One region of the Tritonibacter scottomollicae genome, then DNA from elsewhere that is predicted to be linked to it. Evidence: riboswitches for the same ligand, from Rfam matches in the RefSeq annotation. Region 1 holds a riboswitch; each other region holds the start of a gene.

The links. Region 1 has a riboswitch for cobalamin ahead of R1T40_RS15880 ((2Fe-2S) ferredoxin domain-containing protein). Riboswitches for the same ligand answer to the same signal wherever they lie in the genome.
Positions count from the first base shown of each region.
Region 2: another riboswitch for cobalamin. It lies ahead of R1T40_RS00635 (aromatic ring-hydroxylating oxygenase subunit alpha); the one in region 1 lies ahead of R1T40_RS15880 ((2Fe-2S) ferredoxin domain-containing protein).
Region 3: another riboswitch for cobalamin. It lies ahead of R1T40_RS10565 (DUF1636 domain-containing protein); the one in region 1 lies ahead of R1T40_RS15880 ((2Fe-2S) ferredoxin domain-containing protein).
Region 4: another riboswitch for cobalamin. It lies ahead of R1T40_RS10635 (CbtB domain-containing protein); the one in region 1 lies ahead of R1T40_RS15880 ((2Fe-2S) ferredoxin domain-containing protein).

Region 1 is NZ_CP136704.1:3,191,147-3,198,508, forward strand. Features, by position in the region: gene R1T40_RS15860 (methyl-accepting chemotaxis protein) at 1-877, shown strand, start outside; gene R1T40_RS15865 (ABC transporter ATP-binding protein) at 889-1,683, opposite strand; gene R1T40_RS15870 (FecCD family ABC transporter permease) at 1,673-2,659, opposite strand; gene R1T40_RS15875 (ABC transporter substrate-binding protein) at 2,681-3,613, opposite strand; gene R1T40_RS15880 ((2Fe-2S) ferredoxin domain-containing protein) at 3,600-4,319, opposite strand; cobalamin riboswitch at 4,407-4,621, opposite strand; gene R1T40_RS15885 (hybrid sensor histidine kinase/response regulator) at 4,843-7,101, opposite strand.
Region 2 is NZ_CP136702.1:150,471-157,832, reverse strand. Features, by position in the region: gene R1T40_RS00645 (5-guanidino-2-oxopentanoate decarboxylase) at 1-537, shown strand, start outside; gene R1T40_RS00640 (hybrid-cluster NAD(P)-dependent oxidoreductase) at 672-1,739, opposite strand; gene R1T40_RS00635 (aromatic ring-hydroxylating oxygenase subunit alpha) at 1,746-2,972, opposite strand; cobalamin riboswitch at 3,111-3,316, opposite strand; gene R1T40_RS00630 (response regulator) at 3,829-4,560, shown strand; gene R1T40_RS00625 (sensor histidine kinase) at 4,640-6,916, shown strand; gene R1T40_RS00620 (response regulator) at 6,919-7,362, shown strand, end outside.
Region 3 is NZ_CP136704.1:2,074,112-2,081,473, forward strand. Features, by position in the region: gene glpD (glycerol-3-phosphate dehydrogenase) at 1-817, shown strand, start outside; gene cobO (cob(I)yrinic acid a,c-diamide adenosyltransferase) at 1,059-1,706, opposite strand; cobalamin riboswitch at 1,759-1,995, shown strand; gene R1T40_RS10565 (DUF1636 domain-containing protein) at 2,105-2,587, shown strand; gene cobW (cobalamin biosynthesis protein CobW) at 2,604-3,638, shown strand; gene cobN (cobaltochelatase subunit CobN) at 3,789-7,034, shown strand; gene cobG (precorrin-3B synthase) at 7,031-7,362, shown strand, end outside.
Region 4 is NZ_CP136704.1:2,086,713-2,094,074, reverse strand. Features, by position in the region: gene R1T40_RS10660 (ParA family protein) at 1-548, shown strand, start outside; gene R1T40_RS10655 (CYTH domain-containing protein) at 545-1,018, shown strand; gene cobF (precorrin-6A synthase (deacetylating)) at 1,303-2,067, opposite strand; gene R1T40_RS10645 (hypothetical protein) at 2,166-2,663, opposite strand; gene R1T40_RS10640 (CbtA family protein) at 2,735-3,433, opposite strand; gene R1T40_RS10635 (CbtB domain-containing protein) at 3,438-3,608, opposite strand; cobalamin riboswitch at 3,649-3,862, opposite strand; gene R1T40_RS10630 (DUF1636 family protein) at 3,973-4,308, opposite strand; gene cobA (uroporphyrinogen-III C-methyltransferase) at 4,305-5,036, opposite strand; gene R1T40_RS10620 (cobyrinate a,c-diamide synthase) at 5,033-6,361, opposite strand; gene cobM (precorrin-4 C(11)-methyltransferase) at 6,491-7,285, opposite strand; gene R1T40_RS10610 (cobalamin biosynthesis protein) at 7,282-7,362, opposite strand, start outside.

The DNA of each region.
Region 1 (7,362 bases):
GGAAATATCAAGCGCAGTCGACGAATTGAGCCAGACACTTACCGGGGTGATCAAGCAACTTGCCGAAAGCAGCGTCACGCTGAACCACACGGCCAACGAAATCGCATCTGCTTCGCTGGATGCCTCCAAACGGGGTGAGGACTCTGCCGCATCTCTGGAGGAGACTTCAGGTGCGATGCAGGTATTGAGCGATGCCGTGAAAGGCACGGCGTCCAATTCAAAGCAAGCGCATGCCTTTGTACAGGACGCACAAAATCGAGTGAACTCCACGCTTGTCGTAGCCGAGGAAACCACCGCCTCGATCAACCGAATTCGCGAAGCTTCCGAGGCCATCAGCAAGATCACCGACATGATCGAGGGCGTGTCGTTCCAGACAAACCTCTTGGCGCTGAATGCGGGTGTCGAAGCCGCGCGCGCCGGCGAAGCAGGCGCGGGATTTGCAGTCGTTGCATCTGAAGTGCGAGCTTTGGCGCAGCGCTCTGCCGATGCCACCGAGGAAATCAACCAGTTGATCCGTCATAGTTCCAACGAGGTGACCCAAGGCGTGGAGCTTGTCAGCCGCACCGGCATAGAGCTGAACGCCATCAAGGAAACGGTTACGAACATGGTGACGATGGTGGACCAGATCGCGGCCGCCACGGTGGATCAGTCAAGCAGCCTGACAGAGGTCAATTCCGCGGTGACCCAGCTCGATCAGAGTTCGCAGCAAAACGCTGCCATGCTCGAAGAAACGGCAGCATCGGCACAATTGTTGCGCAACGAAGCCGCAAAACTCGTGGCATCCGTCAAACGCTTCAAGATCGAACAGGATACGCCGCGTTCTGCTGGTGCCGACCAAGGTTGGGATGAGATGCACCGCTCCGACAAGGTCGCCTGAAGGGCGCAGCGCTACTCAGCAACATGCATCAACGGCGCGGGGGCGGACCTATCGTCAAGGACCGGCCCCTCCAGTCTGAGACTATGCCCCTCAAGAACACCGTCCACCCGATAGTAGCGGCACAGGACATCTCTGGTCAAAACCGCGGCAGGCTCTCCCTCCGCGACCAGAGCGCCATCACACATCAAATGCACATAGTCACAGTAGCGCGCAGCGATACCGAGGTCATGAAATGATACGATGGCGGTACGTCCTCGTCGCTTCACCTCATCGAGCAAGCGCAGCTGGTAGTGCAGATCCAGATGGTTGGTTGGCTCGTCCAGTACATAGACTTCGGGATCGCAGGCCAGAAGCTGCGCGAAGTAACATCGCTGCAATTCCCCGCCAGACAGGCTCTCGGCATCCTGCTCCGCCTTGTCGGCCAGTCCCACCAGCTGCAATGCGTCTTGTGTCGCGCGTCCCCGGTCTCGGGCGGTCATTGCGCGCATGGTCAGCCCGATTTCCACGATATCAGCCGGCGTCAAGCCGGACAGCAAGCCACCGCCCTGCACCAATGCGCCAACGCGTCGGGACCATGCCGCTGGGCTGAAACCCTGTTGCGGTTGGCCATCCAGCAGGACTTCGCCTGCTTGCGGCTGCAACGCACGGTAGAGTGCCCGCAATACGGTGGTCTTGCCCGCCCCGTTTGGCCCCAGCAGCCCATGAAAACGACCACGACCGACCGACAGTGACAGGTTGCTCACGTAGGGCAGACCTCCAACGGCAATGGAGAGATCGCGAATTTCAAGGATGGGATCAGCGGACACGTGACATACCTCGTAATATGTAGATGAACGGCGGCGCCGCCAGCAAAGCCAGCAGGACTCCAAGCGGAAGCTCTTCCGGGGCCAGCACAACCCGACAGGCCAAGTCGACAAGGATCAAGGTGACCGCCCCCAACACCATTGCCTGAGGAATCAAAACTCGGTGACGGGCGCCCACCAGCAAACGTCCCATATGGGGCAAGATCAAGCCGATAAACCCAACGATACCCGCAACCGCGACAGCCACACCTGTCAGAGCGACGGTAATGAGAAAAACAAGGACGCGCATACGTCCCACATGCACCCCAAGCGACAGCGCACGCTCATCACCGAGAAGTGTCGCATCCAGTTTTGACGTCGTGAAGAGGGCCAAAGCTAGGGACACAAGCAACACCGCAAACAACAGCGGAAGTTCCTGCCAATCGGTCCCTGCAGCGGTTCCCATCAACCAGCCCATGGCATTGCGGGTCGCGTGCGGATCACCGACATAGAGGAAAAACGCGGTCAATGCCTGGAACATCAGAGACACGGCAACTCCCGCCAAGATAACCACCAACGGGTCGAGAGACCTCCCGCGCCGGGTGGATAGGCCGATGGTCAACAGGAACGCGGATGCCGCGCCTAGAAATGCAATCAACGGCAGCCCAAGCGTCGTCGTCACACTGGCGGGAAACCAGATGATCGCCCCCACAGCCGCCGCCGACGCACCGGAGGACAACCCCATCAGGTACGGGTCGGCCATAGGATTGCGCAGCGCCGTCTGCATCAACACCCCCGCAAGCGTCAGCCCCGCACCAATCATGCCAACCGCCAGCACACGTGGGACACGCCACTGCCAGATGATCAGAGACAGACCGCGCGGAGCGTCCTCGCTCCGCATGAGAATCGCCAACCGCTCGCTCCATGAGATCTCAGCCGTCCCCCATAGGATACCGGCCGCCATCGCGAGGAACAACGCAACGACGGACAGCGGCAGCAACAGTGGCGATCCCCGTGACACTTACTTCAACCCGGCGAGTTGGCGGTTAACGGTCTCGACCCCATCAACAAATCGCATGCCCAGCAGGGTTTCGGAAAAGGGCACGGTCACGAAGCGCCCTTCTTTGACGGCCCGAAGCTCACTCAGTACCGGATCGGCCTCCATATGCGCACGCTTGTCCGCAGCCGTGGACCAATCCGCTTCGATTAACAGGATCACATCCGGGTCGGCCGCCATCACACGCTCCCACGACAAATCCACCCAAGTACCAGGCACATCGGCGCTGATACTCTCGAGCCCGGTCAGCTTGGCCAGCAACGCAGGGCCACCGCAACACCCGATCGAAAACGGCGTATCGGTGCCGCTATCATAGATGAATGCCGTTTGTTCCGCGCCTGCCGGGTCCTCCTGCACCACATCGAGGCGTGCCTTCAGCCCCGTTACAAGCTCATCAGCATGGGCTTCGACCGCGAACAGCTTTCCGACAGTTTCGATGTCATGAAAGATCGGCTCAACCGTCAGCGGAACATCCTTCGGGTGTTTGACCTTGCAGGAGGCATCCACAAGATAGGTCCCGATACCCAACCCGTGCCACTTCTCTGCCGCGCCCAGGTTGTCCTCGGAAAACGCTGACCCAAATCCTGCAAAAAGAAAGTCTGGTTCTTTCGCCAACACCACCTCGGCGGCTGGGTATTTCTCTGCCAGCACAGGAATACTGTTATACGCGGCCCGCCATTGCTCCGGAATTGCGTCGTCCATATAGGCCGTGCCGACCAGAGATTCCTCGAGCCCTAGGGCCAACATGACTTCTGTAGCCTGCTGGTTCAGGGTTATGGTCCGGGATGGCACGCTTTCAAACGTATGAGACACGCCGCAGCTTTCGACTTTGATAGGGTCAGCGTGTGCAGCGGAAGCAAAAAGACCAAGCGGCAGCAGCAGGCTACGCAGTTTCATGGGAGACTCCAGTTTGATGGAAAATAAGTGATTCAAGCCTGCCACCGCGCGCAAGAACGGTGGCGACAAAATTCTGAATGTGCGCACGGTCCGCCATGCGATACCAGTCCCCACGCGGGTAGTGCACGATCACCGGGCCGGCGTTGCAGGGAAAAACACAGCCCGTCGTGGTGACGAGACAACTGTCCCCAAGCCCTGCCCGACGGATTTCGACTTTCAGGACGTCGGCGAGGTTTGGGGCGTCTTTCACGTGACAGCGAGGCCCCGTGCAGACCAACAAGTGGTGCTGATGAGCTGGTGGCAGGTCCCAGCCCTTGCCTCTTTCCCCCTGTGGCTGCGCAGAAATTCGGCGCATTGGCAGCTCGGCCCGGGCGACTGCAGTGATCACACCCATGTCACTTTCTGGGCTGGCAGCAAAATACAACTCGGGCACTGGCAGGTCCTGCCGGGCAAGCCATGCGCCTGCAGCCCCGGGAAGCCATTTCTCCAATGACTGCGAAAACGGCAACCCCACGGGCCGCAGATCAATTCGTGTTGCGCCGCGTGCGCGCAATTCATCAAGAGCAGACCAGAGGCCCGCACCTTCCGCTTCCAGCCGGATCGCCAATGCAGGACCCGCAGTTGCGCCTTCGAGCTTTTGTGCCAACATGGCAAAGCGTTGCGCGCTCACATAGGTGGCGGAAATCAGGTAAAGATACGCGTGCATACCAACCTCCTGACAGGAGACGGGTCGCTGCGGTTCATAAGACCTTTGGCATCTGTCATCACGTCCTCCGCAGGCCCACCGCCCGCTTGGTTTACAGTCGTGATGGCAGGTCTCCTGACTTGCGGATCATTGCGCTCTCGTCCCTTCCCGATCCCGGTGGATCAGTGGTGCGTGACGGGGCACTTGCCGCTTACAGTTGCGGGGGCAGTTTCGGATTTGGCGCCTCTGGGCTCCTCCTCACCGAATTCCCTTTTCATCCCACTTGCCTTTGGCGTCGGGGAACCATCGCCCCTCTCTTGCGTCAGCAGCGCAATCACTGTCAAGCGGCATGGCGAAACTGTCGTCGTTGCTTCAGACTGCATAATCACGCGAAAATATGGATGCCAGGTGCGCCGAGAGAGACCATTCGATCACCTTCCGGGTGGAGGTCTCGTGCACAGAGAGTGGTATGGAGCCTGTTCTTGGCGGTCTTGTTTGCGCAATAGGTCCTGCCCAATGCCGTCTGCCCGCCGGGTTATGTCGGTCACCGCGGCAACGCCGCCTTGTCTTCGGCGCACTGCGCGACCTTGCGGCGAACGGTTTGGATCATCTTAAGAAATGGCTCTTTGGACACCGGCTTTGCCAATACCTCATCCATGCCCGCCGACAGGTAGTGAGCCGATTGCTCCGGCATCGTATTCGCAGTCACAGCCACAATAAACCCGGGCTCGCGCGCGCCTGCCTGCTCCAGAGAGCGGATCCGTCGAGTGGTCTCGACCCCATCCATTCCAGGCATTTGAATATCCATCAAGATGATATCGAACGCCAGATCGCGCGCCAGTTCGATTGCTTCTGCTCCACTTGAGACGGATTGAACCCGGTAGGATGATGAAGACAGGAACTTTTCCAAAATGAACCTGTTTGTCTTGTTGTCGTCGACCACCAGAACATCCATCACGGGCATAACGGGCAATACATCTGAGAACGCGTCAGGGCGGTTTTCGAGATCCAAGATATCATCTGCCGGGATCAAGGGCAGTCTGATTTCGAATACCGCACCCTTTGGAGCGGAAGGTGCCAGTCGCAATTCCCCCCCCATCAGATGACAAAGCTCTCGGGAGATTGAAAGCCCCAGGCCAGTGCCACCGAATTTTCGCGTATCACTGCTATCGGCCTGACGAAACGGCTGGAAGATCGCATCACGAGCCTCGTCGGGCACCCCAGGCCCGGTATCGCTGACACGCACCAATAGGGTCATGCCATCGTCAATGGCTCTGGCGCTTATCAAAACCTGTCCGACTTCGGTAAACTTGACGGCGTTTGAAACGAGGTTGTGCAGTACTTGTCGAAACCGGTGAACATCCCCGTTGATAACCTTGGGCAAGCTGTCCTCGATGTCGACGCTCAACGTCAATCCCTTCTCGCCCGCCGTTGCCGCAAACAGGGAGCCTGCGCCCTTGACGATGTCTCGCAGAACGAAGGGGCTGTTTTCCAGCACCATCTGCTCTGCTTCGATTTTGGACAGATCAAGCACATCCCCGATCGTTGTGAGCAGAACTTGCCCGGAGCCTTCGATGACCTTCAGGTATTCCTGCTGCTCGCTATCCAACACAGTATCGCTCAATACCGATACCATCCCCAGCACGCCATTCAGTGGCGTGCGTATTTCATGGCTGACATTGGCGAGGAAATTGGTCTTTGCGCGGTTTGCTGCCTCCGCATGTGCCAGCGCTTCACGAAGCGCCTCAGCGGAACGTTCTCTCTCGGTGATGTCGACAAGAGAAACCAGCCAACCCAGTAACGGCGTCTTGGTCTGGATCGGACTCTCGATCAAAGCCGTGCGTAAATCGAAGACACGCCCGCCGAACCTGATCGGCTTGAGGCATTGGATTTCACCCGTCTTGCAGAGGTCGCTCAACATTGGTCCAACTTGGTCTAGCTGGTCGAGGGTCATCCCCTGATGCAAAATTGGCTCCCTGAACACATTCCTTGCCGCAGGGTTTGCGTCCGCAAGCCGTCCATCCGCGTCCATCAGGAGCACTGGGTCGCGGGTGGCATAGAACATAAGGGTCCGCCCCTGAGATGCGGTGTCCATCATGGAATTGTTCACGAGAAGCCAGCTCAGCGCTATGAGCGAAACTGCAAATGTGAAGGGAGTCGGATCGAAGCCGAAAACGGTTAAATCCCACGCAATATAGGACAGGTTTGCCGCCATCGGCGCCGCGGTGATAATGATCAATGCCGCCAAAAATGGGCGGATCACATTCTTTGCTCTCAGAAAAGCAAACGCGAGCACCCCTAAGGCAATCACGAGAAATACATAGAGACCCGCGGCAACAACAAAAAACAAAGGCCCATGATCAAATTCGACATAGGTGTATGCCCCCTCGGTCACAAGCCGAGTATCCACACCATAGAGTAGATGTGTCTGTGCGTTCGTGAGAGCAATCGCGCTGACCAAAATGGGCGGCGACATATAGGCAAAAATCCGGAGCGTTCGCCTTCTTGCGCGTGTGTTTGAGGTGTAATCGCAGACAAAGAATGTCCATGCGACCGGCAGCACGACGATCCCCGGCCAAGCCGCCAGAGACCATCCAATTTTGCAGGTTTCGCTCGGTGAGGCCAAGTCTAAAACAACGGTAAAAAGCCACCACAACATCGCGGTCAAGGTCAAAACAAAGGCCAGTTGCCCTGCGAATGAGTTGTTTCGTGTGATTCGAAACAGCACAACAGAACACACCACCCATAAGGCGGCTGCAGAGCCAGAGGCCAGATTCATTTCCAAGTTTAAAAGGCAGGTCATAATCTACCTTGCCAAATCAAGTCTACAGAATGTAACGCGCGATACTTGGGTCACATTGGAGCTTTTTGGGTTAAAATGCGAGTGCTGCGTAACCGTCACAAAAAACAAACGAACGTGCGCAGAATGTGAGAGAATTGCTACCGTTCGGTTAACTGGACCCGATTCCTAGAATTCAAAATCTCTTCATATTCTCGCCAGGGCGCCTATCAGACTCTTTCTGACCTGACCGCGTCTAAGGCCTATTTGCAACGAACGCTCGAC
Region 2 (7,362 bases), on a different replicon from region 1:
GGTGCGCTTATTGGCCAAGTGGAGACACTCCGAGACGCCCTGCCCGGCTCCATTATGGTGGGGGATTCAACCCAAGCAATATATGCTGCCAATCTGGCCTATGATCATGATCGCCCTGGCGGTTGGTTCAATGGCGCCACCGGATTTGGCGCGCTGGGATACGCGATTCCCGCAGCCATCGGTGCGGCCCTGGCGGATCCCACTGCTCCAATCGTGGCGATGATGGGAGATGGTGGCGCGCAATTCACCCTTCCGGAACTTGGCGTGGCAAGCGATGAGAACCTGCCGATCCTCTTTGTTGTCTGGAACAACAATGCCTTTCTCGAGATCGCAAATGCTATGGAAGGTGCAGGCATCACCGCCACAGGTTGCCATCCGGGCGCACCGGACTTTGAGGCCGTCGCTGCGTCTTATCGCCTTGGTTTCAAGCGCACATCTCCAGACGACTTGCGTGATGCACTGACGCAGATCCTGCCGCTTGACGGCCCTCTGCTTCTGGAAATCGACATGCAGGGCCACTCTTCGCCAACCGATTGAGAACGTCTGCGGCGACCGCCTCGCGCCCAATGCGGCTTTCGCGCTCGGCTGTGAGCTGGCTGTTTCCCGCGTCATAAATCCCGTCGCGCCCAGCCCCTAGGCGCGACGGGGGATTCTTTTGACCGTCAGCAGGCTCAAATTTCGACAGAAACCTTGCCGATCGGGTTGGAGCAGCACGCCAAAATATAGCCGGCCTCGATGTCGTCATCCGAAATGCCGCCATTGTGGACCATGTGCACATCGCCAGCGGTTTTCTTCACTTTGCAGGTGCCGCAGACCCCGAATGTGCAGCCGGACGGAATGTTCAGCCCGTTGGCCCGTGCCGCAGCCAGAACCGTGTCCGTTTCCGCAACTTTGGCGGTCACCCCGGATGTTGCGAAGGTGATTTCTGCCGAGGTCTCGTCATCGAGAACAACATCATCGAGATCAGGCTGTTCGGCTTCATTCGCAACCGGCGCGTGGAAACTCTCCTGATGGTAGTTGTCCATATCGAAACCGAGACCGGCCAACGCATCCCGCACCGCCTGCATGAAAGGCTCCGGCCCGCAGCAATAGACCTCGCGCTCAAGATAATCCGGGGCCATCAGGCCCAGCATCAGCTGATTGAACACACCCTGATATCCGGTCCAGGGCCGATAGAGGTCCGGCTCTTCAACAACAAACTTCAGGTCCAGCTTTTCTGAGCGGCTCGCCATCTGCTCCAGTCGCTGACGGAATATGATCTCCGACGGGCGTTTGGCACAGTTCACAAACACGATGTCCAGATTATCGCCGTCATCCCACATATTGGTGGTCATCGACATCATCGGGGTGATGCCGGAGCCCGCAGAAATAAAGAGGAATTTCTTTGCTGAACTGTTTGCATTCGTAAACAGACCAGCGGGTCCGATCGCCTTGATCCGGCTGCCGGGGCGCAGGTTGTCGAGCATCCAGCGGGTGCCGATACTGTCCGCCTGGGCCTTGGCTGTGATCGTCACGTTGCGTGGCCGCGACGGCGACGAGGAGATTGTATATGTCCGGTGCAACGGACCACCCGGAACCGGGATTTCCAACGTCATGAACTGACCGGGATCAAAGTCGAACAACGCCCCGGATGGCGCCTTGAAGGTGAATGAGGCGGTGTTCTCCATCTCTGGAATGATGGAGACGCATTCCAGCATCTCAGTATCTTTCCAGATTGTGCGTTCACTGATTTTCGGCATGTTCTGTTACTCCGCCGCCAAGGTCTGAGGGGCGCAATTGCGCTTGAGGGTATCGAGGTACCACTGCACGAACTGCAGCACGCCGCTTTCCTGAACCTGGGAATAGGGACCGGGCTCGTAGGCAGGTGAATTGATGCCCATCTGATTGTACTCGACCACTTCGCGGTCTTCGTCGTTGGTTGCGATCCAGACCTCGGTCAGTCGGTTGAGGTCATAGTCCACCCCTTCAACAGCATCCTTATGGACCAGCCATTTGGTGGTGACTTCGGTTTCGGTCGCACTGATCGGAGTGACCCGGAACACAATGGAATGGTCCGACAGGAAGTGGTTCCAGGTGGTCGGGTAGTGGAACTTCAACAGCGATCCGGCATCGGCGAACGGCGCCCGCCCCAACCAGCGGCGCACTGCGGTCTTACCATCGAGCGTATAGCTCTCGGCGCCCTCTTTCAGCGGCATACGGGCCACGCGGAACTGACCATCAGCGTTCAGATAGAATTCCGCCGGCATCCCTGCCTGCTCGCAACGGTTGAAATGCGCCTGCAGAGTTGCGGGCGTTTCGCCGCCTTCGATACCGGTGATCGATGGATCATCCGGGAATGTCCGGCATAGCGACGGGTGGTTGCCGCCACAGTGATAACACTCACGGTTGTTTTCCCAGACCAGTTTCCAGTTGCCCTGCTCGATGATCGAGCTCTCATAGGCAACCTTGGCATTCGACAGGTCGTGCACCTCCAGGTAGGGGCGTGTGATCTCTGCAAAATGCTCAAAGTCCGGCGCCTCATCCGCAAGGCAAATGTAGACGAGCCCGGCAAGTTCACGACAGTGCACTGTCTTCAAACCGTGTTTGCTGGCATCAAAATCCGGTCCCATGTCTCGGGCCCACAGCAGGCGGCCATCCAGCTCATAGGTCCACTGGTGATAGGGACAGACCAGCTTTGGGTTGTTGCCCTTCTTCGCCTTGCAGATCACCGATCCCCGGTGACGGCAGGAGTTGTGAAACGCACGGATTACGTCGTCGGACCCGCGCACGATGATCACGTTGTACGTGCCAATCTGCTGCGTGACGTAGCTGCCTGATTTTTCCAGCTCGCAGGCAGGAATGGCAAACAGCCACTCCTTGTAGAAAATCTCCTGCAGATCGGTCTGGAACACATCAGCATTGTTGTAAAATGCCTGCGCCAGCCCGTGTCCCGGCTGGTGGTTTGCGATCAGCGCATTGATATTGCTGTTCATTTCCTGACTCCCCTGCCGCCTGCGTCCGACATGTGCGGCGCGACTGCGGTTGGTTGGTTGTTCGGACGGCACAGGGAACCCGTTAGGCCGCGGCGGAGGAAGCCGCGCCCTGCAAGATGCCCAAACCGCCGCCCGCGGTTGACGATATCTGTTGAGGCTGGTTTCCGGGCTCAGGAACTGACCAATTGGTCGGAGCGCAACGCCTTCCCGGGGTCCTCCACCCAGTGGCTGATGTCGCGCGCGCGGGTTCCATGACCGTTGCGGGGGCAGCGCCGGAGTTTCACCGGCTTCCCAAATTCTCCACACGGATCGCTCCGCGCAGCACCTCTTGAGACTGAGTTGTACCGAGATTCGAAAAACCAGATCCGCGAATTGCGACATTGTTTATTGAGTTCGAGACAAGCGCGACGCCCGCGCCACAATTCTTGCTCGGCGTCGTCCACACCGCCCCCCAAGACAGACATGACCGCAACGGAGCGCTCAATACGCGCCGATGCATTCGGCGTGGCGAACACGGGGGTCGCACAGGGATCTTCGATGGTCCTGACCGCATGCCGCAGATGGTAAGGGCGCGCCGCGTATCCATGCCGCACACGATGTCGGTGTTCAGAACATCGAGACGTGCTTTTGTCCGTTTTACCATCATCAAGTGGGCGCAAACGCTCCAATAAAAGCAACATATGCGATGGTTTGGCGAATTAAATGGTACGGCTTTCCGCATTCAAGCAGGAGTTCATTAATTCAATTCGACAAGTCTTTCTTTTGAAAACACGTTATCTTTGGGGATAACATTCAGGTGCGGTGCAAGGAGCAGTACGGCTTCAACCGCAACTTGTTGTTAGTAAAAGGTCAAAACATGTCAAAAATGAACGTACAAGACTACGCACTGATGTCGGGAGCGAAACCGGTTCTCCTGAACGTCCTGTCCATTGATGATGACGAAATTGATCGTATGCGACTGCTGAAGATCTGTCGCAAAGCCGGGCTCATGGTAGATTTTACCGAAGCTGCAAACCTGGCTGAAATGCGTGAATGCCTCGATGTGGACGCGTTCGATCTGGTCTTCATCGACCACGATCTGGGCATGGATACAGGCCTCGACGCGCTTGGCATCCTGCTGTCGCATGAAGATCAGGTCGGCGCGGTTCCGATCATGCTCACGTCCTCGGTCGACTACCATGTTGCAGTCGAAGCCATGCGTCGGGGGTGTGCCGACTATATCGTCAAGGACGAACTCACGGTTGATGCGCTGATAAAATCGGTGACATCGGCCATCGAACGACGTGCGCTTTACGGGGCGCTCACGGATGCGCGCGCGTCAGAGTCAGAGCTAAAGTCGATTTTTGAACGTTTCATGGTGAGCTGCGGGCCAGAAATGCGCGAGCTACTGCGCAGAAGCATGATGGGCGTGCGAGCGGTCAAGATGCAGGCGCGCAGCGATGATGCTATCGACCCGACGCTGCTCTCGAACCTGTCGATGTTTGAACGCGGTGCAAAGGATCTGGTAGCCTTTATGGACGATCTTGAAAGCGTCGTGGGTGAGGGTCGTCGCCTTACGGTCACCGAGTTGCGAAAACGCCTTCAGTAGGGGTACCCGCCCCGGCATACACATGAGTTAGGCGCAGCGGTTTTACTGTAGCGCAGGTTTGAATTCCTTATCCGGAGAGGTGACTATCGTGTCGCCAAGGTGGATCTCTATAAAGCTAAAAGTCGCGCTGGTAGTATGCCTTGTTTCTGGAGCGTCTTTCAGTGTCTTCTTCGCCATCAATTATCAAGACACCATTCAACGTATTCACGCTCACGCAGAAGAGCTGATACAGCGCAATCACGAAACACACACGCGCTACATCGTTGATACGCTGACAAAAATGCGCCAGGATTCGGAGATGATCGTTGGCTTCCCGCCAATTTCCGGGATCATCCGGACCCGCGAAGCGATCGACAACCGCGATCCGCTGGATGGGTCAACACTCGCCGATTGGCGCGCTCGGCTTGAAACGCTTTTCATCAGCATCATCGGCAATCGCAGTGGCTACAGTCAGATTCGGCTGATCCTGGCAGAAAACAACTGGTCTGAATTCGCCCGCGTAGATCAAGACAATGGAGATGTCCAAGTCGTTCCTCAAGACGACCTTCAGTCCAAGGGCGAAGAACCATATATTAAAGCTCTACAGGCCGATCCCACTTCAGACATTCTGTTTTCGAACGTTACCCGCAACCGGGAGCACCAAAGGGTATCAGGACCTCCGATGCTGCGGTCGATGAAACGCGTTGTTGACGAACACGGAAACCTGCTCGGGGCGATCGTGGTAAACGCAGATATTGCGAGTCTGCTTACTGTCCCTTCCAGCTCCGAAGACTTGGGACAAACCTTTTATTCAGTTGAAAATTCTGAAATCGCGGGCATTCCTGTCGCTGATGGCGACAGAAACTTCTACGCCAATATCGAAGACAAACCAGACACGATAAGTTTAGAGCAACTTGCCAGTTTTCCAGAACGTAGATTGGTTCACTTTAAAGATCAAATTGGCGTGTACATCAGCCGGGTCGACACCGGAAATGAAATGGTCCCGTTTACGTTCAGAATCGCAACCACGGTCGACCTGCATGACTTGTACTCTGCGGCACGGGATGAGCTTTGGCGGAACGTCGGCAACGCGCTCTGGCTGACCATCCTTGCCTCGGGTCTCGGGTACCTCTTCTCTGCAAAATTGCTCCGCCCCCTGCAAGTATTGCTGTCTGAGATCAACGAGAGCAGCCAGACCCTTCACCCACTGAGCAACAGGTACCGCGGCAACGATGAAATCTCCGACATAGCGCAGAATTTCACACGCCTGACCAATGACTTGATCCACGAAACACAGCGCCTCGACATGGTTCTGAGCAATATCTCTGAAGGCATCCTGACCTTATCCGAGGACGGGAGCATCGAAGATGCAAACCCCGCCGCCAGCCGTATCCTCGGCAACTCTGAACCGGAATTACGCGGCGCACGCTTCTTGGAACTTTTGGGTTTTGACGCAGAGGCTACGCAAGGGTTGCTAGAAGATGCTGCATATGCGCATGCCGCCGAGGAGGCTGGAATGCGCGAACTCACGATGACTCGATCGGATGGCTCCCGTATCGTGCTCAATCTGACATTGCAGCACGCCACATATGCAGGTGAGGGGCGGTTTATTGCCATGATTAGGGATGTAACGAGACGGGCGGCCGCCACAGAACGCTCAGAGGCGTTGATCGCGGCCTTGCAGAGATCCAACGCCGAACTCGATCAATTCGCCTATGTCGCTTCGCATGACCTGAAGGCCCCACTCAGGGTTATCAGCAACGCCGTGGTTTGGCTCGAAGAAGATCTGGAACCCTATTTGACGGATGACACGCGAGAGAGCATGAACCTGCTGAAAAGTCGCACCAGCAGAATGGAACGCTTGTTGAATGACCTGCTGCAACACTCAAGGATTGGCAGAGTCGCGGAACCAGAGACCAGAATACCCGGCAAGACCATGGCGGAAGAACTTCTGCAATTGCTTGAGGTGCCTGACGGCATGAGCATTTCTTTCTCCGATGGATTTCTTGACCTGCATATGCGGAAGTTTCCCTTGGAAACGATCTTCGTCAACCTCATCGGAAACGGTATCAAGCACCATGATCGCGATGTCGGGCAAATAACTGTCAATGTGGAGCAATGCGGGGCGGGTTGGCGTTTCCGCGTCGAAGATGACGGCCCAGGTATAGAACCCGTCTACCATCAGCGAATTTTCAAGGTGTTTCAGACCTTGAAATCCAGAGATCAGCTTGAAAGCAGCGGCATGGGCCTCGCATTTGTAAAAAAGTACATCGATGTAGCCGGCGGAGATATCAAAATACTATCTGATGGCGAACGCGGTACCATCTTCGAATTCTTCTGGCCGTTCGAAAAACCTCAACAGGATCAGGCAGCGTAGCTATGCAATCCCACCACTCCGACTCCCGTGACGTTCAGATTATTCTCGTCGAAGACGATGATGGAGATGCCAAGGCCATTCGCCGAGCCTTTTCAAAAGCGCGCATCGCGAACAAGATTCAACGTTTCAGGAACGGTGAAGAGGCTCTCGCCTTCCTCAAGGGGGAAGGCGATCAGGATCCCCCCGTTCAGTTCGTTGTCTTGAGCGATATCAACATGCCCTGCATGTCCGGTTTGGAACTTCTGGAAGCGCTGAGAGAAGACCCCCGCCTCCAAAGAACCCTCTTTTTCGTTCTGACCACATCCGACGACGAGCGGGACATCACTGCCGCCTATTCCAATCACGTTGCCGGCTACATCTTAAAATCTCGCGCAGGTTATATGTTTATCGAACTCATGGCTGTGATGGATAACTTTTGGCGGATCGTAGAGCTGCCGGTGATAGAG
Region 3 (7,362 bases), 1.1 Mb from region 1:
GCGACTGGTGCGCGGCAGCCATATCGTCGTGCCGAAACTCTACGATCACGGGCGCTGCTATTTCTTCCAGGGTCAGGACGGTCGCATCATTTTCGCCATCCCCTACGAGGAGGATTTCACCCTCATCGGCACCACTGATGCGGACCATCCCGACCCAGAGACCAAGCCGGTCTGCACCGAGGAAGAACAGGACTATCTGGTTGATTTTGCGTCGAACTACTTCGAAAAACCCGTTTCCCGCGATCAGATCGTCTGGACCTATTCCGGCGTGCGACCGCTCTATGACGACGGCGCCAGCTCCGCCTCCGCCGCAACGCGCGAATATGTGCTGACCCTGGATCAGACGCAGGCGCCGCTCTTGAACGTGTTTGGCGGCAAGATCACCACCTACCGCAAACTGGCCGAGGCCGCACTGGCCAAGATCGGCGAGGCCTTTCCCGACCTCTCCGACAATTGGACCGCCGGCGTGCCGCTGCCCGGCGGCGACTTCCCGGTGGAGGATGTGGCAAAGCTGCGCGACAGGCTCGCCCGCGACTACCCGTTCCTGACGCCCTATGCCGTGCGCCGCCTGCTGCGCGCCTATGGCACCGAGGCCTGGGACCTACTGTCCGACGCCAAGGAAGAGGCTGATCTGGGCCAAAGCTTTGGCGCGACGATCACCGCCCGGGAACTCGATTGGGCGATCACCCGTGAGTGGGTGCGCTCGGGCGAGGATTATCTCTGGCGGCGCACGAAACTGGGCCTGCGCTTGAACGAGGCAGAGCGCGCCGCCGTCGATACCTATATCCGCGACAGAGCCGCACAACTGGCGGCCTGACAGGTCTACCCCTGATGCCCCCTGTTGCGCGCGCCCCAGATTTATGCGCGCGCAACTCTTGCAACGCGCATAAAAAGTATCAGCAAGACTGCCCCGTTGTTTCGCGCACGAAACAATAGGTCAGCTCCCCTGACCTGCACAGCAGAACCAAAGGTCGCAACAACCCCTTCATCTTTTTCCAAATACCTCGGAGCGCGAGGCAGAGCCTCGCATCCCAAGACCAGCCACAAGGCCCGACGCTTCAGAATTCCACACCCTTCTGCGCCTTGATCCCGGCGCGGAACGGATGCTTCACCTGCGTCATCTCGGTCACCAGATCGGCGATCTCGATCAGCTCTTCCTTGGCGTTGCGCCCAGTCAGCACCACATGAGTCATCGGCGGCTTGTGCTCCACCAGGAACTCCAGAACCTCCTGCAAATCCAGATACTCGTAGCGCAGCGCGATGTTGATCTCGTCGAGCAGCACCATGGTGTTGCGCTCGTCCAGGATCATCTCCTTTGCCTTCTCCCAACCGGCGCGAGCGGCAGCGATATCGCGGGCCTTGTCCTGTGTTTCCCAGGTGAAGCCCTCGCCCATGGCGTAGAATTGGCACAGGTCGGCGAAATTCTCCTCGATCAACGTGCGCTCGCCGGTCTGCCAGGCGCCCTTGATGAACTGCACCACCGCCGAGGGCATGCCATGGGCGATGCAGCGCATCACCATGCCGAATCCCGAGGAGGATTTTCCCTTGCCGGGGCCGGTGTGGACGATAATCAGGCCTTTTTCGCCATCCTTCGTTTTCATCATCCGGTCGCGGGCGGCCTTCTTCTTCGCCATTTTGGAGGCGTGGCGCGCCGCTTCCTCCTCAGAGATGTCGTTTTCGGTCTTTGCGGTGGTCTCGTCGCTCACGGGGGTCACTCCTGCTGTCTGACCCCATGTCTTGACAAAGAGTGCCGCCATGGCGCAAGGGAATTTCGTTGGTTCCCGAAGATGACACCCTTCGGGCGAAGAGGGAATGTGACATGGGCGTCCCGCGCGCCCTCAAGCACAGCCGCCCCCGCGACCGTGACCGGAGAGGTCTCCCGACGCCACTGGCGCATACCCCGATGGGGTCGCACCGGGAAGGCGGGATGACCGTCAGGGCAGATCCGCCCTGGCATCCGCAAGCCGGGAGACCTGCCAACACGCGTTTTGAACCGGCGGACGGGGTGTTCCGCGACCGGTCGAGGGCTTGCCGTCACTCCATGGCGTCGGTGCCCCTTGCTGGCCCGGCCCCGCTTCCGCCCAGAAGGAGGAGACAAGGCCGCATGGGAGACACCCCGAGCCAGAGCCCGGAGCCGGTTGTCCTGACCGTTTGCACCACCTGCCGTCCCGAAGGCGCCGACCCGGAGGCCATCCGCCCGGGACGCATCCTTGCGGATCGCCTTGCAGGCGCCCCCCTGCCCGAGGGCGTCACCGTGCGCGGCGTCGAATGCCTCTCCGCCTGCAGCCGCAGCTGCACGCTGCATCTCTCCGGCGGGCCGGAGCGTTGGAGCTATATCTACGGCGATCTCGACCCCGACACCCATCTGGACGACATCCTCGCAGGCGCTGCCGCCTATGCCGCCACCGACACCGGATTTGTGCCCTGGCGCGAACGCCCCGTGGTGTTCCGCAAGCAGTCGATCGCCCGCATTCCGCCGGTCTCCATGCCCGGGGTCGAGCTGTCCCCGGCGGCGGCATCAAACGCCTCGTCCGAGGGCTCCGACGCCCCCACAGAAATGCCCCCTGCCGCACTGGCGCAGGACTGACCTTGAAAGGCCGACCATGAGCACATTGAACAAGATCCCCGTTACCGTCATCACCGGCTTTCTCGGCGCCGGCAAGACCACGCTGATCCGTCACCTGATGCAGAACCCGCAAGGCAAGCGCCTCGCCGTGGTGGTGAATGAATTTGGCACTGCCGGTGTCGATGGCGACATCCTGAAATCCTGCGCCGACGAGAGCTGCCCGGCGGAGAACATCATGGAACTGGCCAATGGCTGCATCTGCTGCACCGTGGCCGATGATTTCATCCCCACTATCGAGAGCCTCATGGCGCTGCCGGAACCGCCCGAGCATATCGTCATTGAAACCTCCGGTCTGGCGCTGCCGAAGCCGCTCTTGAAGGCCTTCGACTGGCCCGCCATCCGCTCGCGCATCACGGTGGACGGGGTGATCACCCTGGCCGATGCCGAGGCCGTCGCCAAAGGCCAGTTTGCCCCCGATCTGGACGCCGTGCAGGCCCAGCGCGAGGCGGACGAGAGCCTGGATCACGAAACACCTCTGTCCGAGGTTTTTGAGGACCAGATCTCCTGCGCCGATATCGTGCTCTTGTCCAAGGCGGATCTGGCCGGCGAGGCGGGCGTCGAGAAGGCCCGCGCGGTGATCGAAGCCGAGGCCCCGCGCAAGCTGCCGATCCTGCCGATGACCGAAGGTGTGATCGATCCCCGCGTGATCCTTGGCCTTGGCGCTGCCGCCGAAGACGATCTCGACGCGCGCCCAAGCCACCATGACGGCCACCACGATCATGAACATGACGATTTTGAGTCCATCGTGGTCGAAATGGGCGAAGTATCCGATCCCGAAGCGCTGCAAACTCGCATCATCGAGATGGCCCGCGCCCGCAACATCCTGCGCGTCAAGGGCTATGTGGCCGTGGAAGGAAAACCGATGCGCATGCTGGTACAGGCCGTGGGCGAACGCCTGCGCGCTCAATACGACCAACCCTGGGGCACGCAGCCGCGCAAGACCCAGCTGGTGGTAATCGCCGAGCATGATAACATCGACACAGCAGGCATCCACGCCGATCTCGGGGCCTGAGTTTCAACACCAAGGGCGCTGACCTCTCGCCATGAGGTCCCGCCCGGCGGACACGCCGGGCAGCGCCCGACCCTCCCCCCGGGAGGGCGCTTCGCACCCACACAGGGTCGGACGCTGCCCTCTCCGATTTGAACGAAGCGGACCAACCTCATGCACGTCGTCTTCCGCGAAAGCCACGGGCTCGGAGAAACAGACACCCCCTATGACGTCGGGCAGACCCCCGGCGATCTGGTGGTGCTGTCCTTTTCCGACAGCGATCTCGGCGCCTTTGCGGCGGGCTGGCACCGCGCGGACGGCAAACTCCCCTCCACTCGGCTTGCCAATCTGGTGGCGCTGAAGCATCCGCTCTCGGTCGATGTCTACGCGGAACAGACGCTGGAGGGCGCAAAGGGCGTTCTGGTGCGTCTGATCGGCGGCGAGAGCTACTGGTCCTACGGTCTGGCCACGCTGCAGGATCTGGCCCGGCGCAAAGGCATCGCGCTGGCGATCCTGCCCGCCGACGGGCAGGAAGATCCGCGACTGGACGAACTCTCCACCCTGCCCGTCTCCACCCTGCGCCGGTTGCAAAGCCTGTGTGATGCGGGCGGTGCGGTGGCAGCCCAGGCCGCGCTGGCGCAGTTGGCGCTGGCGGCGGGGCTTTATGCCGGGCCGGTGATCGGCAAGAAGACCGTGCCCGATTTTGGCTACTACGATCCCGACCACGGCGTGCTGAGCGACCTGCCGCAACAGGACAAACCTTTGGTCCTGCTGAGTTTCTATCGCTCCTACCTGACCTCTGCCGACACCGCGCCGATCGATGCGATGATCGCGCAGCTGCGCGAGCGGGGCTATGCGGCATTTGGCGTCTTTGCCCCCAGTCTCAAGGCGCCCGAGGCGGTAGACTGGCTGCGCGCCGAGCTGCCTCGGCTTGATCCGGCAGCGATCATCAACGCCACCGCCTTTTCCGCGCAGGGCCGCGATGGCAGCGCCTCGCCGCTCAGCCTCACCGGCTGTCCGGTGTTTCAGGTGGCGTTGTCGACCGCCCGGCGCAAGGACTGGGATCTGGCCGACCGCGGCCTATCGCCTGCCGACCTCGCCATGCATGTGGTGCTGCCCGAGGTGGACGGGCGACTGTTTGCCGGTGTCGTCAGCTTCAAATCCCCCACCAAACGCGACCCGGATCTGCAATATTCCCGCTTCATCCACCGCGCCGATGCGGATCGTATCGCGGCGGCGCTGAACCGGGTGGAGGCGCATCTGCGCCTCAGCCGGACAAAAACTGCGGAAACACATCTGGCGCTGGTGCTCTCGACCTATCCGGGCCGCGATTACAACCTCGCCCATGCGGTGGGTCTGGATGCGCTGGCCTCGACCAGCGCGATCCTCTCTGCCCTCGCGGCAGAGGGCTATGATGTCACGCCGGAAAATGATCTTGGTGCGCGCCTGTCACAGGAGGTGCTGAGCTGGCCTATTGCCGACTATCGCGCCGCACTTGAGACCCTCCCCGAAAGCCTCCGCAATGACCTTCATGCGGCATGGGGGGCACCGGAGGACGATCCGGCCATCCGCGACGGCATGGTGCAGTTCCGCGCCCTGCGCGCGGACAAGGCGCTGATCGCCCTGCAGCCCGAGCGCGGCGATGTCCACCTGCGCGAGGACGACTACCACGACCTCGACCGCACGCCCCGGCATGGCTATGTCGCCTTCTACCTCTGGCTCCAAACCCAGGCCGACGCGCTGGTGCATGTGGGCGCCCATGGCACGCTGGAATGGCTGCCGGGCAAGGCGGTGGCGCTGTCGGCGGCTTGCTGGCCCGAAGCGCTTTGCGCATCGATGCCGGTGATCTATCCCTTCATCGTCAACGACCCCGGCGAGGCCGCCCAGGCCAAGCGCCGCATTGCTGCGATTACGGTTGGTCACATGCCACCACCGCTGGCCCAGACCACCCTGCCCGAGGGCATGGGGCGGCTCGAAAGCCTGCTGGATGAATACTCCACCGCCGATGGTCTGGATCCGTCCCGCCGCGACCGGCTGATCGCCGACATCCGGGCAGAGGCGCAGGGCAGCGGCGTCGAAGAGGACCTGAACATCCCCGCCGAGGCCTCGGCAGCGGAGGCGATCACCCGCATCGACCGCTTTGTCTGCGACATCAAGGAAAGCCAATACGGCGAGGGGCTGCATATCTTTGGCAGCGGCGATCATGGCGCGGCCGAGATGCGCGGGCTGCTGGAGGCTCTGGCCGGGCGAATGATCGCCCCAGGCCCGTCCGGCTCCCCCTATCGGGGCCGGTCGGACGTGATGCCCACGGGGCGCAACCTCTTTACCACGGACCCCCGCGCGGTGCCGTCGCGGGCGGCGCAGGCGCAAGGGGTCAAACTGGCGGAAGAGCTGCTGCGCCGCCACCTGCAGGACCATGGCGACTGGCCACGCGGGCTGGTGGTGGATCTCTGGGGTTCGGCCACCATGCGCACGGCGGGCGAGGAGTTCGCCATGGCGCTGCATCTTGCCGGGCTGGCGCCGCTTTGGGACGAGGGTTCCGAGCGGGTCTCCGGCTTCGAGGTCATTCCGCTGGCGTTGCTGGGCCGTCCCCGTATTGATGTCACCCTTCGGGTCTCTGGCCTGTTTCGCGACGTCTTTCCCGGTCTGGCCCAGATGTTCGAAGCCGCCGCCGCTGCGCTCTCCGCGCGTGAGGAAGACCCCGGCGACAACCCCTATCTGACCGCCATCCCGCGCGTCTTTGGTCCCAAGCCAGGCCAGTACGGCCTCAACATGTCCGCGCATCTGGATGACTACTCAGACGAGGCCCGCGCGGCGGCGGGTGAGGCCTGGCTCAAGGCCTCCTCGCATGCCATCGACGCCAAGGGCGAGATCCACGAGGCCCGCGCCGCGCTGGAGGACCGCCTGCAAAGCGCCGACAGCTTTGTGCACCTGCAGGATCTGGCGGAGACAGACGTGCTGGTGGCCTCGGATTATGCCGCCCATGAGGCCGGATTTGCCGCCGCGATGACCCGCCTGGGCCATGAGGCGCCGTCGCTCTACCACATGGACGCCACGCGCCTCGACACCCCGCAGGCCCGCAGCCTGCAAGAGGAAATCGCCCGCGTCACCCGCGCCCGCGCCTCTGATCCGCATTGGGCCACCTCAATGATGAACCACGGCTTTCGCGGCGGCGCCGAGATTGCGGCGACGCTGGACCACATGGCCGCCTTTGCGCATCTGGCCCAAGTGGTGCCCGCACATCTGTTCGACCTCTATTTCGAGGCCACGCTGGGCCGCGAGGATCTGGTGGGGTTTCTGGAATGCGAGAATCCGGCGGCGCTACAGGCGATGCGGGACCGGTTTCAGGCGCTGCGCGAGGCGGGTCTGTGGGTCACTCGCCGCAACTCCATCCTCGCCACGCTGGAGGGGGCCGCATGAGCACGCCCGCCACGCCAAAGGTCTACGGCTGGTGCCCCGGCGCCCTGCGTCCGATGATGTCCGGCGACGGTCTGGTGGTGCGCATCCGCGCGCCGCTCGGTCGGCTGTCACCGGCGCAGGCCAGAGCTGTGGCAGCACTCTCCGAGCGTTTCGGCAATGGGGTGCTGGATGTCTCCGCCCGCGCCAACCTGCAGATGCGTGGTGTCCGCCCCGAAGCCCACGCAGAGCTGATCGCCGCGCTGCAACAACTCGGTCTGGTAGACCGCGATGCCGCGCTTGAGGCGCGCCGCAACATTCTGCTGACGCCGTTCTGGCGCGACGGCGACCG
Region 4 (7,362 bases), 1.1 Mb from region 1:
ACCTCGATATCCTGCCCGCCAACCTGACCTTCCGCGACTTTGACGTGTTTCTGTCGCGGATGAAGAACAGCCGCTCGCGCCTGAAAAAGGCGCTGAAAGCGGTGGATGGCGATTATGACGTGATCATTCTGGATTGCCCACCCAACATCTCCTCGCTGTCGGAGGCGGTGTTCAAGGCCGCCGACAGGGTGGTGGTGCCGGTGATCCCGACCACCCTCTCCGAACGCAGCTTCGAACAGCTGTTTGCGTTTTTCAAGGAGAGCGGGCTGAAGACCGCAAAGCTGCTGACCTTCTTCTCCATGGTGCAGGGGCGCAAGACCCTGCATGGCGAGACGATGGCGCGGCTGCGTGACAGCTATGGCAAGCTGTTCCTGTCCACGGAGCTGCCGTTTTCCACCGATGTGGAGAAGATGGGCGTGTATCGTGAGCCGGCGCTGTGCTTTGCAAGGACGCGCCCGGCGGGCAGGGCCTATCTGGCGCTGTTCGACGAGGTGAACGCCCATGTGTCGGGGGGGAAGACAGCTATGAGAACAAAGGGATCGCCATGAAAGAGATCGAACGGAAGTACCTGGTTGCGGAGCGCCCCGATCTGACCGCAGCCACGGCGACACCGGTCAAGCAAGGCTATCTGACAGCGTTGGAGGACAGCACCGAACTGCGCCTGCGCCAGAAGGGGGAACGGTTCTTCCTCACCCAGAAGGGCGGCGCGGGCCGGGTGCGCGAAGAGCGCGAGGCGGAGATCACCCGGACGGTCTATGAGACCTTCTGGCCCGGCACCGAAGGGCGGCGGCTGGAAAAGACCCGCTGGACCGGCGTGCTGGCGGATGGCTGGGGGTATGAGTTCGACATTTTCGAGGGCACACTGGCACCATTGCAGATGGTTGAGGTGGAGTTCGCCGATGAGGCTGCGGCGGAGGCCTTCGTGCCGCCCGAATGGTTCGGGCGCGAGGTGACAGAGGACAAGCGGTTCGGCAACAAGTCCCTCGCGGTGCATGGCCTGCCGGAGGGCGCTGTCTGAGCCACGCCTGAGCCCGTGGTGTCGCGCCGAAATCAGACCGTTGGAGGTCGGGCAGGGGGAGCTCCCGCCCCCGCGCAGTCCCTTGCTGACGCAAGACCCCGCTTGGGGTTGGGCCGGGCAGCCTGTCCTACGGACAGGCTGCGGCGCCGGACCGTCAGGTCCGGCGCCATGCCCAACGGGAGCGGTTGTGCCTCTGGCACGGCCAGCGACGGGCGGGAGGCCCCCGCTGATGAGGACACGCGTCGCGGCCAGGCCGAGCGGTCAGGTCAGGTCAGGTCAGGTGATTAGGTCAGACGCTGTAACAGGTAGATATCCATGATCCAGCCGTGATCGGCGCGGGCGCTGGCGCGTGTGGCGAGGATCTCCGCCTGCACCTCGGACAGGCGCCCGGCAATATTGATCTCATTCTCCATGCCCGCATAGGCAGACCAATGGATCATCACCTCTTCGGGCACTTCAAGGCTCTGGAATGAGCAATCCCCGTCCAGCATGATCACCAGCGTGTCGCAGCCCTCGGGCCAGCCGTGATCGCGCAGGCGTCGCCCGGTGGTGATCTGCACCGGCGCGCCAATGCCGTTCAGCGGCACGCCGTGGGCGGCCGTCAGTGCCTGGATCGAGGTGATGCCCGGTATCACCTGCATTTGCATCCCCACCCGCGCGCGCAGACGCTCGGCAATTCGCATGGTGCTGTCATAGAGCGACGGATCCCCCCAGACCAGAAACCCCACGCGTCCCCCCTTCGGCAGATGCGCCGCCATGGTCGCCTGCCAGACCTCGGCAATCGCGTCATGCCAGTCATCCACTCGCTGACGATAGTCGGCAGTGGCTGGATCTCGCACCGGCAGGTCGAATTCGACGATCTTCGGCGGCTGCGCGACCCCCGCCAGCACCTCGGCGCAGATCGCCTGGCGCAGCCCGGCAAGGTCATCCTTGCCTGCACCCTTGTTGGGGATCAGGATCAGATCCTGCGCGCCGAGCGCTTCCACCGCCTGCAACGTCAGATGCTTGGGGTTGCCGGTGCCGATACCGATCAGGCTGAGGTGGAGCATGGGGCGCAATCTCTCAAGAATAAATGGGCGGTCAGATCTGCCCCGGTCTTGGTGCCGTGTCCGGGGCAGGTCAAGGGCATGGTCTCAGGAGCGCACCATCAGCGCGTGTCCACGGTCACCGCAGCCTCGACCGGGTTGCCGTCAACCGCGATAACCCCGTGGCTGTTGGAGTTCAACGAGACCTTCACTTCCACCTCACCCTCGGGCAGCGTGCCGATATGCATCCAGCGGCCATAGAGCCGCCCGATCTTTTCGCCGTTGACATAGACATGGGCGTGGCCTTCGCCCTCCAAATCAGCGCCGGAGGCGTTTTCGGGCGCAAAGCGGAAATTCTGCGGCATCGCGTGCAGGTTCCAGCCCGACATCGGATCGGGGGTCAGTGCAATCTCCAGCGCCGGGGCCTCCGGGCCAGCGGCCATATTGACCATGGCGGAGTGATCATGTGCGGCCATCTCGGCTTGACTGCCGCCGCCATGATGGGCGGGGTCGCCGTGGTCGTGGCCATCAAAGGTCACGCCATTTCCGGCGGCGGTGACCAAGCCGATGCCGCCGCCAAAGACAAGACCGATGGCAAACAGGGCGAGCGAACGGGACATGGGGTCTTCCTTCAATATGGAAATCCCCGCCGGGCGCGATGTGCGCGGCGGGGATCATCAGGCGTTCTGGGTCACGCTGCAGCTGCGTCGCGGGCGGACTCGGTCTGCCAGAAATAGGCGGCAAAGGCGCCCAGCAGCACCCAGGCGGCCATGCCGATGCCAAAGGCCCGCGCGGCAAACAGCGCTCCGATCTCGGTCGGCACCGGGCCGGTGAACGTATCGGGTTCCGGCGCGCCGATCACATGCGGGGCGATCAGCAGCAGCGCCGCCACCACGTAGGACACCAGCTTGCCGCCAAAGGCGATCAGCCACATGGCAACGCCGGCGGTCGCAACGGTGGCCACCCACCAGATCTGACGCGCGCCGACATCGGCGGCGGCGACGCCGGGCACTTCGGGGGCCAGGGTGAAGCCGGGCGCGAAGTGAAAGGCGACAAATCCCGCAATCCCCCAGATGATGCCGTGGCGTGCGGTGACCACATGGCCCTGACGCTCCGCCTGCGACATCAGCGCCACCAGAACGAGCGCGTAGCCGGTGTAGGTCAGCATGGTGAAGAGGACGCTCAGCAGGTTGCGCATCGGCTCATCGAACAGGCCCGGCAGCTCGGGATGGGCACTGACGGGATCACCGCCGAAATGCACCAGCGCGCCGGTTTCATAAAGTTCGGCATGCAACAGCACCGGCTGCACGAAGAAAAGCTGCAGCAGGGCGACGATCAGCCCCGCTGCAGCGCCAGCGAACAACGCGCTGGTCAGAATACGTGCGAGCATGGTCTTAGTGGCAGGGAAAGCCGGTGGCGTGGCGCACGTCATGCGCCGCATCATGCAGGGTCGAGGCCTGCACATGGCCGGTCACGGTGATGATGCCGAGACCCAGAACCACGGCAAAAAGCGCCGGGATGATGCTGGAGACGGATGTGGTCGAGGTAAGCGTCTTGGTCGTCATGTGTGTGTCCTCCGTGCCGTCACACCCGACGGCAGACATAAAGTTCTCGTTCCATACGGCCGGTCTCCTGACTCGCGGGTCACGGCGATCATCCTCCTTCCCGGCACGCAGGCCAGTGGGTTCAGAATGTCGCTCGCCGCTCACAGTCGCGGGGGCGGTTGGGGCTTCGGCGCCGCGATTGGGTCCGCCGTTCCTCATTCCCGTTTCAGTCCCGATGCTTTGCATCATCAGACACCGTATGCATCTGTTGTGCCTTGCGCGCTTTGCTCCGGTCAAGCGTGAATACGCCACCGGAGGCGCTGTTCGCGGCAGTTCCGTGATCTTCAGGGGGCTTGCGGAGGGCGGATAGCCTCTGGCGATGCGGTCAGGGCAGCTCTGCGGGGATGCGGGCAATGGCCTTGAACCGCAGCTCACCCAGCGGCCTTGCATCCGGCAGCGTGCCATCGGCGCTGCTGGCATAGAGGCGCAGGAACGTCAGGATATCGGGCAGATCCGCTGATGTGATCTCGCCAAACAGATAGGCGGTCTTGCCGCTCTGGCGGATCGCCAGGGTCTGTGGGCGGTCGCAGCCCGACATGCAGTCGACCTGCTGCAGCGTCGCGCTCAGCCCCGCCGCCGCCAGCGCCGCGGAGATCTGTCGTGGCAGGTCCGGGTCGGCAGTGCTGCAGCTGCGGCAGAGCGTGAGCGTCGGCTGCGTCATGCGGGCGCGTCTTCATCCGCCAGCGGACCGTAAAGGATCAGCACCGGCGCGGCGCTGTCGATGCGCTCCAGCAGCTCAGGCAGCGCCTGCACCGTGGTGCGGTGCAGCTCCTGCGCCGGGGTGGAGACGCCGAGGGCCACCAGCGCCGGCGTGTCCTGCGGCAGGCCTTCGTCCAACAGCAGCGCCAGCATCGACGCAAAGGTGCGTTTGCCCATATAGACCACCGTGGTGGCCTCCGGATCGGCAAGGGCGGCGAGGTTCATGTGATCCGGCAACCCGCCGGTCACGTCATGGCCGGTGATGAACTGCAGCCGCCGCGCAGTCAGCCGCCGCGTCAGCGGAATGCCCGCCGCCGCTGCTGCGGCCGAGGCGGCGGTGACGCCGGGAATGATCTCGTATTTGATGCCAGCGGCGCGCAGGGCGGTCAGCTCTTCCTCCAAGCGGCCAAAAACACCGCTGTCGCCGGATTTCAGCCGCACGACCTGGGCGCCGGATTGCGCGTATTCCACCAGCAGTTTGCTGACGTGGTCCTGTTTCGGCGAGGGGCGCCCGGCGCGTTTTCCGACCCCCACCAGATCCGCATCCGCATGGGCATGGTCCAGGATTGGCCCCGAGGACAGATCGTCGAACAGCACCGCATCCGCCGCCTCCAGCCGTTTTACGGCCTTCACCGTCAACAGCTCCGGATCGCCGGGACCGGAGGAAACAAAGCTGACAAAGCCACTCATGCGTGCTCTCCCTCATGCTCTGCGGTGATCAGATGGAAGAAGGTGCCGGTGACGTTGCCCTTAATCGAGCCGGTCTCCGGCACCGGGTTGCCATCCGCATCCATGACCCGCGCCAGTGGTGCGTCGGGCTCATCCAGAATGGTGGAGTAATGGAACTCATGCCCGCGCAGGAAGTCGCCGGTGTCAAAGCCCGGCATGCCCGCCTGCAGCTCCGCGCGGCGATAGCCGAGGTGGAACTTGCGCTTCTCATAGGACGTGACCAGCCCCAAGAGCCCGGCCATCTGGTGCCGGGTGCCCGCCTTGTCGATCAGCGCGGTGCCAAGCGCCATGTAGCCGCCGCATTCGCCATGCACCGGCTTCGTCTGCGCATGTTTCTGCAGGCCTGCGCGCCATGTCTCCGCCGCTGCCAGCGCCGCGCCGTGCAATTCTGGATAGCCACCGGGCAGCCAGACCAGATCGGCGTCCGGGGCGGGGGGCTCGTTGTTCAGGGGGGAAAACGGCAGGATTTCGGCCCCGGCGGCGCGCCAGCCCTCCAGCAGGTGCGGATAGGTGAAGGAAAACGCTGCATCCCGCGCCAGTGCGATCCGCTGTGCTGGCGGTTTTGGCAGGGCGCGCGGGGCAGGGGCCGCAGCTGTGCTGGCCACCGCGCGGATCGCGTCAAGGTCGACGTTGTCGCGCAGGAAGGCCGCGTAGCCCGCAATCGCCGCCTCAAGATCGGGATGCTCCACCGCCTGAATGAGGCCAAGGTGGCGTTCGGGCAGCGTAAGATCGCCGCGCCGGGGCAGGGCGCCCAGCACCTTGACGCCCGCACGCTCCATCCCCAGCCGGGTCAGCCGCTCATGCCGGGGGCTGGCGACCCGGTTCAGGATCACGCCCGCAAAGGGCAGATCGGGGTTGTACATCCTGAAGCCAAGCGCGGTGGCGGCGGCGGATTGTGCCTGCCCGCCCACGTCGATCACCAGCACCACCGGCCAGCCCATCCTGAGCGCGGTCTCTGCCGAGGAACCAAAACCCGATTGCCCGCGGGTGGCAACGCCGTCGAACAGCCCCATGGACCCTTCGCCGATGCAGATATCCGCGCCAGTGGCCTGGGTGGTGACGGCATCGAGCAGCCCGCTGTCCATCGCCCAGGTATCAAGGTTGAAGGACGCGCGCCCGGCAGCGGCGAGGTGAAAGGCCGGGTCGATATAGTCCGGTCCGCTCTTGAACGGCTGCACCGTGAGGCCGTCCTCGGCCAATGCGCGCAACAGGCCCAGCATCACCGTGGTCTTGCCGGTGCCGGACGAGGGGGCAGAGATCATCAGGCCCTTGGGGAAATTGGTCATCGGGCTACCTCGTTTGCAGAGAACTCTTGTCCGGTCCACGGACCAGACAGCGCCCGACCCTCCTCCCGGGAGGGCGCTTGCGCACCCACCCAGGCTCGGGCGCTGTCCTCGGTGTGATAGATCAAGCGATCACTCATCCGCTTCGCTCCACTCGGACCACGGGCTGTCGGCACTCTGCGGGCGGTAGCGGCGGTCATAGTCCGCACCATAAAGGCAGCTTTCGGCAAAATCCTCGGCGCCCAGGGCAGGCCCCACCAGGATCAGTGCGGTGCGCCCGCGCGCACCTTCGGTGGCCTCAATGACTGAACCCAGCGTCGCCTTGATGATCTTCTGATCCGGCCAGGTCGCCCGCCAGACGATCGCCACCGGACAGTCGGATCCATAGGCAGGCGACAGACGTGCCACCACGTCATCCAGCACATGAACCGACAGGTGAATGGCCAATGTGGCACCGGTGGCGGCAAAATTCTCCAGTGTTTCACCCTCGGGCATGGCAGAGGCCCGCCCGGATGTGCGCGTCAGTACCAGAGATTGCGCCACGCCGGGCAGGGTCAGCTCGGTGCCCAGAGCGGCGGCTGCGGCGGCAAAGGCGGGCACGCCGGGGGTGATGTCATGCGGGATGCCCAGATCGCGCAGGCGGCGCAGCTGCTCGCCCATCGCCGACCAGACCGACAGATCCCCGGAATGCAGCCGCGCCACGTCTTGACCGGCCGCATGGGCGCTGGAGATTTCCGCCATGATCTCGTCCAGCGACAGCGGTGCGGTGTTGATGATCTTTGCGCCGTCTGGGCAATGTTGCAGCAGCGCCTCGGGCACCAATGAGCCAGCATATAGGCACACCGGGCAGGCGGCGATCAGGTCGCGTCCGCGCAGGGTGATCAGGTCCGCCGCGCCGGGGCCGGCGCCAATGAAGTGTACGGTCATCGCTCAGTCATCTCCGCAAGGGCCACGGTGGCAAGCCCGTCCGTGGTCACATATCTCGTCTGGATCAGCCGTGCGCC